2 regions of the Azonexus sp. MM2026_4 genome follow, and region 2 is predicted to be linked to the other one. Evidence: riboswitches for the same ligand, from Rfam matches in the RefSeq annotation. Region 2 holds a riboswitch; the other holds the start of a gene.
The links. Region 2 has a riboswitch for glycine ahead of gcvT (glycine cleavage system aminomethyltransferase GcvT). Riboswitches for the same ligand answer to the same signal wherever they lie in the genome.
Positions count from the first base shown of each region.

Region 1: another riboswitch for glycine. It lies ahead of AC0KWY_RS04105 (trimeric intracellular cation channel family protein); the one in region 2 lies ahead of gcvT (glycine cleavage system aminomethyltransferase GcvT).

Region 1 is NZ_CM148380.1:877,850-885,483, forward strand. It holds gene AC0KWY_RS04090 (CapA family protein) at 1-477, opposite strand, end outside; gene AC0KWY_RS04095 (hypothetical protein) at 474-869, opposite strand; gene AC0KWY_RS04100 (error-prone DNA polymerase) at 925-4,017, opposite strand; gene AC0KWY_RS04105 (trimeric intracellular cation channel family protein) at 4,076-4,744, opposite strand; glycine riboswitch at 4,899-4,993, opposite strand; gene AC0KWY_RS04110 (hypothetical protein) at 5,226-6,320, shown strand; gene AC0KWY_RS04115 (IS30 family transposase) at 6,371-7,441, shown strand; gene AC0KWY_RS04120 (OsmC domain/YcaO domain-containing protein) at 7,533-7,634, opposite strand, start outside.
Region 2 is NZ_CM148380.1:487,304-494,937, forward strand. It holds gene AC0KWY_RS02125 (DUF799 domain-containing protein) at 1-628, shown strand, start outside; gene gcvP (aminomethyl-transferring glycine dehydrogenase) at 699-3,578, opposite strand; gene gcvH (glycine cleavage system protein GcvH) at 3,591-3,977, opposite strand; gene gcvT (glycine cleavage system aminomethyltransferase GcvT) at 3,998-5,089, opposite strand; glycine riboswitch at 5,166-5,255, opposite strand; glycine riboswitch at 5,263-5,351, opposite strand; gene AC0KWY_RS02145 (3',5'-nucleoside bisphosphate phosphatase) at 5,462-6,301, shown strand; gene AC0KWY_RS02150 (L-threonylcarbamoyladenylate synthase) at 6,305-6,931, shown strand; gene AC0KWY_RS02155 (site-2 protease family protein) at 6,943-7,590, shown strand; gene AC0KWY_RS02160 (tryptophan--tRNA ligase) at 7,603-7,634, shown strand, end outside.

The DNA of each region.
Region 1 (7,634 bases), 390 kb from region 2:
TTCGTTGTAGCCGAGGAGCGCGATGCGCAGCCCCTTGCGTTCGACGATCAGCGGCCGATGGGCGTCGGCCAGCGTACGCCCGCCGCCGAAGTAGCCGAGACCGGCCCGCTCGAGGTGGCCGAGCATCTCGCCGAAGGCCGCCGGGCCGTAATCGCCGGAATGGTTGTTGGCGAGGCCGACGGCGTCAAAATGGCGTTTCACCAGCTTCAGCACGCGCGGTGGTGCGCGGAAGGTATAGGGCTTGTCGGCTTCCGCCTTGCCGCCGCGAGCAACGACGCATTCGAGGTTGGCGATGCGCAGGTCGGCGCTAGCGAGAATGGCGGCGAACGGCGCCAGCGGGTCGCGGCCCTGGCGGATCACCTTGCCCGGCGTGTCGTCGAGCATCACGTCGCCGACGAAGGCGACCGAGACGGTGCCGTCATCGGCCCACACCGGAAGCGGCAGCAGGCAGGCGGCGAGCAGGAGCAGCGATCTCATGGGCGGACACTCGTCAGGGTGCAGTCGTACTGCAGTTCGCGCCCGAGGATGGGCGAATAGAGGCGCTGTTCGCCGGTCAGCGAACGGCCGTCGGCCGTCGGCGCGCGGTAGGTTGCCTGCTGCAACAGGATGGGCTGGCCGCGGCGTTGGTAATAGGCGTAGATCTTGACGTACTCGGCAACGCCGTCGGCCGCGACGACGACGGCCTTGAAGTGGAAATTGTCGTTGATGTTGGTCGCCGGCACCCGGTAGATGTCGGCGGCCGGTCCGTAGTCGAGGACCTGGACGGTATTCGACTGCTCCAGCCGGCAGTGCAGCCACGGCCCGTCGGCGGCGGCGGATAGTGCCGGCGCCCCGAGCAGCGCGGCGAGTAGACAAGCCTCAAGACGCATCGCGTTTCCCCTCCCCTGTGGCCAGCATCATAACCGGGAAAATGCTGGCGCCGGCTCAGTGGAAATCCCGGCTGCGCGTTTCCAGCCGCCCCAGCCAGGCCGACAGGTCGACCAGGCGCTGGGCAACCAGGTGCACGACGCCGTCGGCGCATTGCAGTTGGCCGTAGACGCCGAGCAGCGGTGCGGCGAGCAGTTCGCGCCGCTGTTTCTCGACCAGCGCCGGCTTGACGACGACGTTGGTCCAGCCGGTTTCGTCCTCCAGCGTGACGAAGACGATGCCGGTCGCCGTGCCCGGCCGCTGGCGGCCGGTGACGATGCCGGCAACGCGGACCAGCGCGCGGTCGCCGCGTTGCGCCAGTTCGCTGGCGCTGAGGAAGCGCCGCGCTGCGAGATGTTCGCGCAGCAGCGTCAGCGGGTGCGGGCGCAGGCTGTGGCCGAGCTGCTGGTAATCGGCGACCAGGTTGTCGGCCAGCGTCGGCGCCGCCAGTTCGACCGCAGCTTCCGGCGCCGGCAGGCCGGCGAAGAGGTCGCCCTGGATCGCCCGCTGGCCGCTGTCGGCAACCGCCCAGGCGGCCTGCCGGCGATGACCGGCGAGGCCGCGCAAGGCATCGGCGGCAGCGAGCTGATCCAGATCGCGCTTGCCCAGGGCGCAGCGCGCCGCGAGGTCGGCAACATCGGCAAACGCCGCCCGCCGCCGCGCGTCGGCGATGCGCACGGCCGCCTCCCGGCTCAGTCCCTTGATCTCGCGCAGGCCAAGGCGCACCGCGCCGCCCTCGTCGATCCGGCTGTCCCAGTCGCTGGCCGTGACATCGGCCGGCAGCACGCTGACGCCGTGGCGGCGGGCATCCTGGATCAACATCGACGGCGAATAGAAACCCATCGGCTGGCTGTTGAGCAAGCCGCAGAGGAAGGCCGCCGGGTGGTGGCGCTTGACCCAGGCCGAGGCATAGACCAGCAGCGCGAAGCTGGCGGCGTGCGATTCGGGGAAGCCGTATTCGCCGAAGCCCTGGATCTGGGCGACGATGCGCTCGATGAAGGCGGCCGGCACGCCGTTGCGCGCCATGCCGGCGCGCAGCTTGTCCTGGTAGCGGGCTAGATTGCCCTTGCGCCGCCAGGCGGCCATCGCCCGCCGCAGCTCGTCGGCCTCGCCGGGCGTGAAGCCGGCGGCGACGATGGCCAGTTGCATCACCTGTTCCTGGAAGATCGGCACGCCGCAGGTGCGCGCCAGCACCGCGTCGATCGCCGGCGTGATGCGCTCGATATCCTCCCTGCCCTGGCGCCGCTTCAGGTAAGGATGGACCATGTCGCCCTGGATCGGCCCGGGGCGCACCAGCGAAACCTCGATCACCAGGTCGTAATAGTTGCGCGGCTTCAGGCGCGGCAGCATGCTCATCTGCGCCCGCGATTCGACCTGGAAGACGCCCATGCTGTCGGCGCGGCACAGCATGTCGTAGGTCGCCTTGTCGCCTTCGGGGATTTCGTTCAAAGCCAGCGGCCCGATCATCGCCAGCATCCGGCGCAGCGCCGACAGCATGCCGAGCGCCAGCACGTTGACCTTCATCAGGCCGACCGCGTCGAGGTCGTCCTTGTCCCACTGGATCACCGTGCGCGTTTCCATCGCCGTGTTCTCGACCGGCACCAGCCGCGCCAGCGGCCCGCGCGACATGACGAAGCCGCCGACGTGCTGGGTCAGGTGGCGGGGAAAGCCGCGCAGCTGCTCGGCCAGCCACAGCCATTTCTCGACGCGCGGCGAAGCCGGGTCCAGCCCCTGCTCGGCGAAGCGTTCCGGCATCTGTTCGCGTTTGTCCCACCAGGCGAGCGAAGCGGTCAGCGCGTCGATGCGGGCGATGTCGAAGCCGAGCGCGCGGCCGGCGTCGCGCAGCGCGCCCTTGGTCCGGTAGGTGATGACGGCGGCGGCCAGCGCCGTGCGCTCGCGGCCGTACTTGCCGTAGATGTAGGCGATGACCTCGGCGCGCCGCTCGTGCTCGAAATCGACGTCGATATCGGGCGGCTCGCCGCGCTCTTTCGAGACGAAGCGCTCGAACAGCATCGCCGAACGCGCCGGGTCGACCTCGGTGACGCCGAGCGCGAAACAGACCGTCGAATTCGCCGCCGAACCGCGCCCCTGGCAGAGGATGCCAGCGCCGCGGGCGAAACAGACGATGTCGTAGACGGTCAGGAAATAGGCTTCGTAACTCAGCTCGGCGATCAGCCGCAGTTCGTGCTCAATGCGCTCGCGCACCGCCGCCGGCACGCCCGCCGGGTAGCGTCGGCGCAGTCCGGCCTCGGTCTCGTGGCGCAGCCAGGAGATTGGCGTGTGGCCAGCGGGGACGATTTCCTCCGGATATTCGTAGCGCAACTCGTCGAGCGAGAACGTGCACAAGGCCGCGATACGCAGCGTCTCGGCCAGCAGTTCGGGCGGATAGAGCCGCGCCAGCCGCAGACGCGAACGCAGGTGGCGCTCGCCGTTCGGGAACAGCGCGTGGCCGGCCTCGAACACCGAGGTCTTCAGGCGCAGCGCGGTCAGCACGTCCTGCACCGGCCGCCGCGCCCGCACGTGCATGTGCACGTCGCCCGCCGCCACCAGCGGCAGGCCGCAGGCGGCAGCGAGCGCCTGCAGTTCCGCGAGCCTGGCCGCGTCGTCCGGCCCGGCGTGCAGTTCGACGGCGATCCAGCAACGTCCGGGAAAGCGTTCGGCCAACCAGCGCCCGTCGGCGACCGAAGGCGTCGCCTCGGGCACCCACAGCACCAGGCAATCAGGCAGCGCGCCATTCGGTGAGATGGCGTTCAGGTCGTGGCGCTGCAAGGTATAGGCGCCCTTCTCCGCCCGCCGCCGGGCGAGCGTGATCAGCGCCGAGAGGTTGCCGTAACCCTCCCGGTTCTGCGCCAGAAAGACCAGTTTCAGGCCGTCGACCGTGCTCATCTCGCTGCCGATGATGAGACGCGTCGCCCCGCCTTGGGCCCGGAACGCCTGATGCACGCGCACCACGCCGGCCAGCGAGCACTCGTCGGTCAGCGCCAGCGCCGCGTAGCCCTGCGCCACCGCCTGCGCCGCCAGCTCCTCCGGATGCGAAGCACCACGCAGGAAGCTGAAGTTGGACAGGCAGTGCAGCTCGGCGTAGTCGGGGAGCGCGGACGGGACGGTCAATGCGGGCCTCTGGCAAACAACTGTATTTTCATACAGTCATTTTAGCCCACCCCGCGTTTCAGTCCCAGCGCGGCTGGTAGGAAAAGGTCGGCAGCTTCCAGGCGAAGCGCAGCGCCAGCATGCGGAAGGCGAAACCGGCGCCGAAACAGATCAGCGTGATCAGGTCGCTGTCCCAGCCGAGCCCGCGCAGCACCAGGAAGAGCACGCAGACGAACAGCGAAACGCTGGCGTAAAGCTCGCGGCAGAAGACCACCGGCACCTGGTTGCACAGCACGTCGCGCAGCACGCCGCCGGAAATCCCGGTCAGCATGCCGGCCATGATCACGACCACTACCGGGTAATCGAGCTGTAGCGCGACGCTGCAGCCGATCAGCGAGAAAGCGACCAGGCCGAGCGCGTCGAGCATCAGGAAGAGGCGCTTCATGTGGTGCATGAAGCGGGCGATCAGCGTCGTCGCCAGCCCCGCCAGGATGACCAGGTAGACATACTCGGGATGCTGGGTCCAGCCGATCGGGTAATGGCCGAGCACGACGTCGCGGATCGTGCCGCCGCCCAGCGCGGTGACGAAGGCGATGACGGCAACGCCGAAGAAATCCATGTCGCGACGGCCGGCGGCGAGCGCGCCGGACATCGCCTCGGCGGCGATGGCGACCAGGTAGACAACCAGCAAGAGGTCGAACTGCTTGCTGGCGAGCGGTTGAAAAACGAGGGCGAGACTGTCGAACATCGGGAGGATTCCGTCAAAAAGCGGAAACTCCCAACGGGTGTTTCCGCGACGCCTCTCCCCCTGTCCTTTTACCTGAGAGTTTCGGCCCGCAAGAGCCTGCCCCTTCGGTGAGTCGGCGGGCGCGGCGCGCTCGCGACTTCTCTCCAGCCGGCGAATCATGTCTGCAGTTCGGCATGCCTGAGCGATTATGGGAGTTTGCGCCTTCGGCGGAGCCTGGCGAACCAGCGCTCTCTCTCCTGCAGAGGGGCCGGATTATCGGCAGCGCTGGGGATGCCTGTCAATCAGCGCGCGGTCGTCTGGGATTTGAAACGGCTGAATTTGCTTGAGGCCGACTTCCGCCTCCGGCTACAAGCTCTCTCCAAAAAGAGCCAGCGGGTGGCTCGCGAGGTATGCTGTCGAATTATTCGCAGCAGCTTTGGCGGCATCAGGGACTGGCATGGCCTGATGTGCGATCAGGCCATTTTCTTGAAAGAGCAAGTCGATGAGTTATGTGCTTCAAGTTTGGGAAACACCAGCAAACCTTCCGGTGCCTGCCACTCTCGAAGCAGCCTCGCGGCAGCTCGATCAATTGCAGCAGCGAACGGCGCAGCACAAGAAATTTCGTCTTCTGGCACTGCGGCTGACGCTACGCTACCCCTGCATCTGCTCGCCCCGGGCCGAAGAGATACCGGAATCCGAATGGGCCTGGAGCGACGGGCCACTCGACGGCAAGACCGACGCCGCGGTCTTTGCACTGGGGGTCAATCCGGAAATGCTGGATGCCGTCTTGCCGTTTGTGGTCGGACAGGCACGCCTGTTCGGACTCAATGTCATGGACGCGCAGGAAGGTGTCGTCTATCTGGCCAATGGTCAGCGTCTGACGGTGGCTACGCCGCCGACTTCGCGGGCGGAAAAAAATTACGATGACGTGCCAAAGCGTGCCGCCCTGGAAAAAATCGTCTTCGAGCGCCTGACCCCTTTTCTCGCCGAACATGGCTTCAAGGCAAGAAAAAGCGATCGCAGTTTCAAAGCCGTTTTTCCCAACGGATGGCATGTGCTGTACATCGGCAGCACCGACATGTGGCCTCTCAATGTGCCCTTCTGCCTGAATGTCGAAAGTCGCTTTCACGAGGTCACCAACCTTGTTTCCTCGATTGCCTGGCCAGACAAGCCTCCTGATCAAGTGAAGCTGTCTTTTACGACCTCTGCAGGCCAACCCAAATGGATGGACGAGATCGGTCCCTTCCAGGGAACCGACAAGGGTTATGTCGTGCGCAGTTACTCAGAAATCGACGGGGTGATCGAACACCTTCTCGGGAAGTTACAGACCCGCTTGCTACCAATCTTGGAACAATACAAAACGATCAGCGGCCTGGATCAAATCCTCAATCCGGACCCGGTTACTGACTCGGTTTTTTTCACCAGTTTCAGTAGCGGTTCAGATCACATTGTGACCGCCTATCTGGCGAAAAACCCTCGGCTGGAAGCCTTGTGCGAGGAGTTCTTCGCCCAGATCGCTCATTTGCCAAAAGACCTGAATCGCGTTGTACCAACGCTGAAGTGCATCGACTATGTGAGAAGTCGGGCCAACATTTAGGGGGGCGGTTTCAAATCCCAAGTGCAACACTTCATAACCGGAGGAGTTGCATGACGAGAACGTATCAACAATTGAGTGCGGAAGAACGCGGCGTGGTAATGGCGATGAAGGAGCAGGCCAGTAGTGCGCGGGCGATAGCCAAGGTGCTTGGCAGATCGCCCAGCACCATCACGAGAGAACTTCGCCGCAACGGCTACCAGAGCGAAGAGGAGCAATGCGTCATGGGACGCCCCCGAGTGGCTGGCGGCTACGATGCAAACCGCGCCGGCAAGCGAGCCCGGCGGGTGCGACGTGCGGCCTGGCCGGTGCGCAAGCTCCACCGCCAAGGCGCCTTGTGGGCCGAGGTCAGGGCGTTGCTGGAACGCAAGCTCTCGCCCGAGCAGATTGCTGCCAAACTCAAGCAACGCCACCCTGAGCAGCCCCAATTGCAAGCCTCCCACGAAACCATCTACACCGCGATCTATGCCATGCCCAAGGGCGATCTTCGCCGCGAACTGGTCGTCCTGCTGCGCCAGGGGCGAGGCGCACGCAAGCCTCGCACGCGAGGCAAAGATCGGCGGGGATCGCTGCAGGACATGCTGAGCATCCACGTACGCCCGCCCGAGGCCAGCGACCGCTTGCTGCCTGGCCACTGGGAGGGCGACCTGATCAAGGGCAAGGCCAACGCTTCGGCTGTCGGCACCCTGGTGTGCCGCAAGTCGCTGTTTGCCATGCTGGTCAAGCTCGACGGCAGTACGGCGATCGATGCGCTCAACGGATTCACGCAGGCCTTCAGCGGGCTGCCGCCTGAGATCCGACAGACCCTCACCTATGACCAAGGCAAGGAGATGGCGCTGCACAAGAAGCTGGCCGAGAACACCGGCCTGAAAATTTACTTTTGTGATCCTCACAGCCCGTGGCAACGTGGCATCAATGAGCACACCAATGGTTTGCTGCGCCAATATTTGCCGAAGGGCACTGACCTGAGTGTCCACTCCCAGCGCGAACTCGATCACATGGCCTGGGAACTCAATATGCGGCCGAGAAAAACCCTGGGGTGGCGCTCTCCCGCCGAGGTGTTCTTCGATAACATCTTCATGGACAAAGCAGGGCTGATTCCAAATGTTGCACTCGGTCTTTGAAACCGCCGGGCGTTTCCACACAACCTCGGTCGCTACCGGTCTTTTGCGGATCTCAAGCCTCAAGCGCCCCCGAGCCGTCCACTCCCGGCGATCAGCCTACTCCCGCCGCCTTCGCCCGCGCCGCGTGCGCCTTGCGGTAGCTGTCGAGCAGGCGTTGGTGACGGTCGAGGCCTTCCAGCTGCATGCTGGTCGG
Region 2 (7,634 bases):
GACCCTGCTTGGCGGTTGTGCGACACAGCAGGCTTACGACTACACCGCGTTTCGCGCGGCAAGGCCGGCGTCGATACTGGTGCTGCCGCCGGTCAACCAGTCTCCGGACATCAAGGCGACGTACAGCATGCTTTCCCATGCCACGGCGCCGCTTGCCGAATCCGGCTATTACGTGTTTCCGGTCACACTGGTCGACGAAACCTTCAGGCACAACGGTCTGACGGCGCCGGCAGATATCCACGAAGTGGCACCAGCAAAGCTGCGCGAAATATTTGGTGCCGACGCGGCGCTCTACATCAACATCAAGGATTACGGCACCTCCTACAAAGTGCTTGCCAGCGAAACGCGGGTCACGGCGGAGGCCAAGCTGGTCGATCTGCGTACAGGCACGCAGCTATGGCATGGTTCGGCGACGGCATCGAGTGCCGAGAGCGACAACAATAGCGGCGGTCTGATCGGCATGCTGGTCAAGGCGGTCGTTCGGCAGATCATCGAAACGGTCAGCGAGCAAGGGCACGTGATCGCCGGTATGACGAGTTCGCGGCTGCTGAGCGCCGGTGTGCCAAACGGCATTCTTTTTGGCCCGCGTTCGCCGCAGTACCAGAAGGATGGTCAGGCGTTGCGCTGACACGAAATCATTCTTTCGCAATTGAAAACGGCCTCTTGCGAGGCCGTTTTTGTTTTTACCGGGAGCGTTTTCAGTCCTGGTAAGCAGACAGCGGCGGGCAGGCGCAGTTCAGGTTGCGGTCGCCGTACACATCGTCGATGCGATTGACGCTTGGCCAGAACTTGTTGGCTGCTACCCAGGGTAGCGGGAAGACCGCCTGTTGCCGGCTGTAGGGATGGCGCCACTCGGCATCGACGAGGTCGGCCTGGGTGTGCGGCGCGTTCTTCAGCGGGTTGTCGGTGGCGCTCCAGGTGCCGTTCTCGATCTCGCGGATTTCCGCGCGGATCGCCACCATGGCTTCGATGAAACGATCCAGTTCGGCCTTCGATTCCGACTCGGTCGGCTCGACCATGATGGTGCCGGCCACCGGGAAGGACACCGTCGGGGCGTGGAAGCCGTAGTCCATCAGGCGCTTGGCGATGTCGATCTCGGCGATGCCGGTGGCGGCCTTGATCGGGCGGATGTCGAGGATGCACTCGTGTGCCACGCGGCCGTTCTTGCCAACGTAGAGCACCGGGTAGTGGTCCTTGAGCTGGCTGGCGACGTAGTTGGCGTTGAGGATGGCGAACTGGGTCGCCTTCTTGACGCCTGCGCCGCCGAGCATAGCCAGGTACATCCAGGAAATCGGCAGGATCGAGGCGGAGCCGAAAGGCGCCGCGGAAACCGCGCCCTGGCCGCCGTGCGGGCCGTCGATCGGGGCCACCACGTGGTTGGCCATGAACGGGGCGAGGTGGGCCTTGAGGCCGATCGGGCCCATGCCCGGTCCGCCGCCGCCGTGCGGGATGGCGAAGGTCTTGTGCAGGTTCATGTGGCTGACGTCGGCGCCGATGCAGCCGGGCGAAGTCAGGCCGACCTGAGCGTTGAGGTTGGCGCCGTCCATGTACACCTGGCCGCCGTTGGCGTGCACGATGGCGCAGATGTCCTTGATCGCTTCCTCGAAGACGCCGTGCGTGGACGGGTAGGTGATCATCAGGCAGGCGAGGTCGTCCTGGTGTTCCTCTGCCTTGGCCTGCAGGTCGGCGACATCGACGTTGCCGTTGTCGTCGCAATCGACGACAACAACCTGCATGCCGGCCATCTGGGCGGTGGCCGGGTTGGTGCCGTGCGCCGATTTCGGGATCAGACAGACCTTGCGATGCGCTTCGCCGCGGCTGGCGTGGTAACGGGCGATCGCCACCAGGCCGGCGTATTCGCCCTGGGCGCCGGAGTTCGGCTGCATGCAGATGGCGTCGAAGCCGGTGACGGTCTTCAGCCAGTCGGTGAGGCCGCCGATCATCTCGTGGTAGCCGGCAACCTGCTCGCGCGGGGCGTACGGGTGAATGCCGCCGAATTCCGGCCAGGTGACCGGGATCATCTCGCTGGTCGCGTTCAGCTTCATCGTGCAGGAGCCGAGCGAGATCATCGAGTGGTCGAGCGCCAGATCCTTGTTCTGCAGCGACTTCAGGTAGCGCAGCATCTCGTGCTCGGTGTGGTGCGTGTTGAACACCGGATGCGACAGAATCGCATCGCCGCGCAGCAGCGCCGCCGGCATGGCGGGCGTGGCGGCTGCGACCTGGGCGTCGAGGGTCGCCATGTCGAGCGTGACCTGGGTGATCAGTTTGAACAGTTCGGCGACGTCACCGCGCGTCGTCGTCTCGTCGAAGGAGAGGCCGAGGACGCCAACCGAGACGCGACGCAGGTTGTAGCCGGCACCCAGTGCGGCGTGATAAACGCTTTCGGCGCGGGCGCCGAGGTCGACATGGACGGTGTCGAAGAACTGCCCGGTGAGCAGCTTGATGCCGGTCCGCTTCAGGCCTTCGGCGAAGATCGCGGTCAGCCGGTGGATGCGTGCTGCGATCGTTTTCAGGCCCTGCGGGCCGTGATAAACGGCGTACATGCCGGCCATGTTGGCGAGCAGCACCTGCGAGGTGCAGATGTTGGAGTTGGCCTTTTCGCGGCGGATGTGCTGTTCGCGCGTCTGCAGCGTCATGCGGTAGGCGGTGTTGCCGCGGGCATCCTTGGAGACGCCGATGATGCGGCCGGGCATCGAGCGGACGAAGGCTTCGCGGGTGGCGAAGAAGGCGGCGTGCGGGCCGCCGAAACCCATCGGGATGCCGAAACGCTGGCTCGAACCGAGCGCGATGTCGGCGCCCATGGCGCCCGGCGGCTTGAGCAGCACCAGCGCCATCAGGTCGCAGGCGACGGCGACGGTGGCGCCGCGGGCCTTGAGGCTGGCGATCAGGGCGCTGCGGTCGCGCACTTCGCCGTTGTCGTCGGGATACTGGAGCAGGGCGCCGAAGAATTCGCCGTCCGCCGCTTCGGCGGCAGCGACGACGACCTCGAAACCGAAATAGCCGGCGCGTGTGCGGACGACGTCAATGGTCTGCGGGAAGCAGGCGGCGTCGACCAGGAAGCGGTTCGACTTCGATTTGGAGACGCGGCGCGCCATCGTCATCGCTTCGGCGGCGGCGGTCGCTTCGTCGAGCAGCGAGGCGTTGGCGATCTCCAGGCCGGTCAGGTCGATCACCATCTGCTGGAAGTTCATCAGCGCTTCCAGGCGGCCCTGGGCGATTTCCGCCTGGTAGGGCGTGTAGGCGGTGTACCAGCCGGGGTTTTCCATGACGTTACGCAGGATCACCTTGGGCGTCAGCGTGTCGTAGTAGCCCATGCCGAGGCAGGACTTGGCGATGGTGTTCTTGCCGGCGATCGCCTTCAGGTCGGCGAGCGCCTCGTGTTCGCGGCGCGGCGCCGGCAAGGGCAGATCGGCCGGCAGACGGATCGCCGCCGGCACCGTCTGGGCGATCAGCTGGTCGAGGCTGGCGGCGCCGATGGCGGCCAGCATTTCGTCAGTCTCGGCAGCGCAGGGGCCGATGTGACGGTCGATGAACTCGTCGTGCTGTTCAAGCACAGAGAGCGTTTGGTTGAGCGGCATGGGCGGTCCTTCTCAGGCGGCGTCGGCGACGGCCTGGTAGGCGGCGGCGTCGAGCAGCGCGTCGACGTCGGCCAGGTTGTCCGGCGTCATCTTGAACAGCCAGGCGGTGTAGGCGTCCTGGTTCACCGATTCCGGCGCGTCGGCAGCGGCCTGGTTGACTTCGGTGACGGTGCCGGCGAGCGGCGCATAGACGTCAGCGGCGGCCTTGACCGATTCGACGACGGCGATTTCCTGTTCCTTGGCGAAATGGGCGCCGACTTCCGGCAGTTCGACGAAGACCAGGTCGCCCAGCGCTTCCTGCGCATGGTCGGTGATGCCGACGGTGACGGAGCCGTCTTCGTTCTTCAGGACCCATTCGTGGGAGGCGGCATACTTGAGGTTGGACGGGACGTTGGACATGGTTTTCTCCTGAATGGGGGTTATTGAACTGTCTTGCCGTTGCGGGCAAAAACGGGTTTGGTGACCTTGGCCTTGAGCAGTTTGCCGCGGATGTCGACCTCGACTTCGTCGCCGACGGTAACGCCGAGCGGCAGCCGTGCAAGGGCGATGGACTGCTGCAGCGTTGGTGAGAAACTGCCTGAGGTAATCTCACCATCGCCTTGTTTGGTAATGACTTTCTGGTGGCCGCGCAGTACGCCCTTGTCGAGCAAAACCAAGCCGAGAAACTGCTTCTGCTGACCGTTGGTGGCCAGTGCGGCACGGCCGACGAAGTCGCGTTCGTCCTTCATGGCGACGGTCCACGCCAGGCCGGCGTCGAGCGGCGAGACGCTCTCGTCCATGTCCTGGCCGTAGAGGTTCATGCCGGCTTCCAGGCGCAGCGTGTCGCGGGCGCCGAGACCGCAGGGGGCGACGCCCGCATCCTTGAGGGCGGTCCAGATGGTTTCGGCTTCGTCGGCCGGCAGCATGATCTCGTAACCGTCTTCGCCGGTGTAACCGGTGCTGGCGATGAAGTACTGGTCGACCTCGGCGGCGAAGAAGGGCTTCAGGCCTTCGGTTGCGGCCTTGGCCTGGGGCAGCACCTGCCAGACCTTGGTGCGGGCGTTCGGGCCCTGCACGGCGATGATGCCGAGCGCGTTGTCGCCGTCGCGGCGCGGCGTGATGCTCACGTCCAGCTGCCATTCGGCCGCCTTGGCCTGCATCCAGGCGAGGTCCTTGTCGGCGGTGCCGGCATTGACGACGATGCGGAAACGCGTGTCGGTCAGGAAATAGATGATCAGGTCGTCGATGACGCCGCCGGCATCGTTCAACATGGCAGCGTAGAGCGCCTTGCCGGAAACCGTCAGCTTGGCGACGTCGTTGGCGACCAGGCGGGAGAGGAAAGGGCGGCAATCGGCGCCGACCAGATCGACCGGGCACATGTGCGAGACGTCGAACATGCCGCAGTCGTTGCGCACGGCGTGGTGTTCCTCGATCTGCGAACCGTAGTTGACCGGCATGTCCCAGCCGCCGAAATCGACCATCCGGGCGCCAAGCGCGCGGTGGGCGGCGTTGAGTACTGTTTTCTTCAGCATATCAATCCTTTGCTGGCTTTTGTTAAAGCCGTTTCTGGAAACGGAAAAGGGGTGAAACGAAAGAACGAATCTTGCGTTTCACCCCTCTGTCCTCGATACCTGAGAGATTTGCCCCATCGGTGGATGGCAGCCGGGTAGGCCGTCATCGCTCTCCAGAGTTTCAGTGGCCTGCCACTGGTTCCGCGGTCCTTTTGCCTGAGCGTTTTCGGGTGAAATTGCGCCTTCGGCGGCAGCCTGTGCTGCGCTCTCCCGTGGAACGGTTGGCACTATAGCCGGACATCGATGTCCAAGCAACTTGTTGCGCCGCACCAGGGACGGCGGCCGACTCCCGCCTTCGTGATAAACTCCCGGTTTGCTTTTTTGCCGATTTCCGTGACCCCAGCCAATTTCGATTTCCATTGCCATTCCTCGGTTTCCGACGGCCTGTTGCCGCCAGCGGAGGTCGCCCGCCGGGCGGCGGCGAACGGTGTCGATTGCTGGGCGCTGACCGATCACGACGACATCGGCGGCCTGGCCGAGGCCGCCGAAGCGGCGGCGGCGGCCGGCATGGGCTTCGTCAATGGTGTGGAAATTTCGATCGAATGGCGGGAAAAGCCGATCCATATCGTCGGCTTGGCCTTCGACCCTGTCCACCCGGATCTCGTCGGCGGCCTCGAAGGCCTGCGCAGCGGCCGTGTCGAACGCGCCCGACGGATGGGCGAGGCACTGGCGGCAATCGGCATCCCCGGCGTCTATGAAGGCGCGCTCGGTTATGTGACCAATCCGGACCTGATCTCGCGCGCCCATTTTGCCCGTTACCTGGTGTCGATCGGCATTGCCCGCGACATTGCCGGGGTCTTCCTGCATTACCTGACGCCGGGCAAGCCGGGCTACGTCGATCACCGCTGGGCGACGCTGGTCGATGCGGTGAGCTGGATTCGTGCCGCCGGCGGCGTCGCCGTGGTGGCGCATCCCGGGCGTTACAAGATGTCGGGTGGCGACATGCGCAAGTTTCTCGACGAGTTCAAGGATCTCGGCGGTCAGGCGATCGAGGTCTCGAGCGGCAGCCATTCACCCGACCATGTTCTGCATTTCGCGCGTCTGGCGCGGCACTATGCCTTTCACGCCTCGCGCGGCTCGGATTTTCATGGCCCGGAAGAAAGTCATGTCGAGCTCGGCCGGGCTTTTCAACTGCCGCCGGACCTCAAGCCGGTGTGGCGTCTTTTCGACTGAACCATGGCCCGCGTCGTCAATATCCATCCTGATTCCCCGCAACCGCGCCTGCTCGTCCAGGCCGCGGAATTCATCCGCAATGGTGCGATCGTCGCCGTGCCGACCGATTCTTCGTACGCGCTGGCTTGCCATCTCGGCGACAAGGAGGCGATGGATCGCATCCGCCTGATCCGGCAGATGGACGATCGTCATCACCTGACCTTGATGGTGCGCGATCTTTCCGAGATCGCCACCTACGCTCGCGTCGATAACGCGCAGTACCGTCTGCTCAAGGCGACCACGCCCGGTTGTTACGTGTTCATTCTCGAAGGCAGCAAGGAGTTGCCGCGTCGCGTGTTGCATCCGAAGCGCAAGACGATCGGCCTGCGGGTGCCGGCCCACCCGGTGACGCTGGCGCTGCTCGAGGAATTGAACGAGCCCCTGCTGACGACCACCTTGCAGTTGCCCGGCGACGACGCGCCGCTGACCGAAGGTTGGGAAATCCAGGATCGGCTCGACGAGCAGATCGAACTGATCCTCGACAGCGGCCCTTGCGGCATCGAGCCGACCAGCGTCGTCAACCTGACCGGTGCTTTTCCCGAGCTGATCCGTGCCGGGCGCGGGCCGCTGGCGCCCTTTGGGCTGGAGTGAACATGCTCGACATCAATGCGCTGATCCAGACCATCGCCATCGCTGCCTTGCCGGTGGTCTTCGCGATCACCCTGCATGAAGCGGCGCACGGTTACGCGGCCCGCCATTTCGGCGACCCGACCGCCTGGCAGCTCGGTCGCATCAGCCTCAATCCGCTGCGTCACATCGACCCGGTCGGCACCGTGCTGATTCCGCTGGCGATCCTGCTGTTCTCGGCGGGGAACTTCATGTTCGGCTACGCCAAGCCGGTGCCGGTCGATTTCACCCGCCTGCGCCAGCCGAAGAAGGACATGCTCTGGGTCGCCGCTGCCGGGCCGGCCGCCAACCTGGTGATGGCCTGCTTCTGGGCGCTGATGTTCAAGCTGTCGTGGCAGGTGCCGGATTTCTTTGCGGTGCCGCTGGCGCGCATGGCCGAGGTCGGCATCATCATCAACTGCGTGTTGATGGTCCTCAACCTGCTGCCGCTGCCGCCGCTCGACGGCGGGCGGATCGCCGTCAGCCTGCTGCCGCACCGGCTGGCCTGGCAGTTCTCGCGCATCGAGCCGTGGGGTTTCCCGATTTTGCTGCTCCTGTTGTTCACCGGTATCCTCGGCGACATCATGAATCCTCTGGTGCTCTTCACGGCGCACGCCATCGAATTCCTTTTCGGTCTTTACTAAACGACAACCGCTATGTACGCAGAACGTGTCCTTTCCGGCATGCG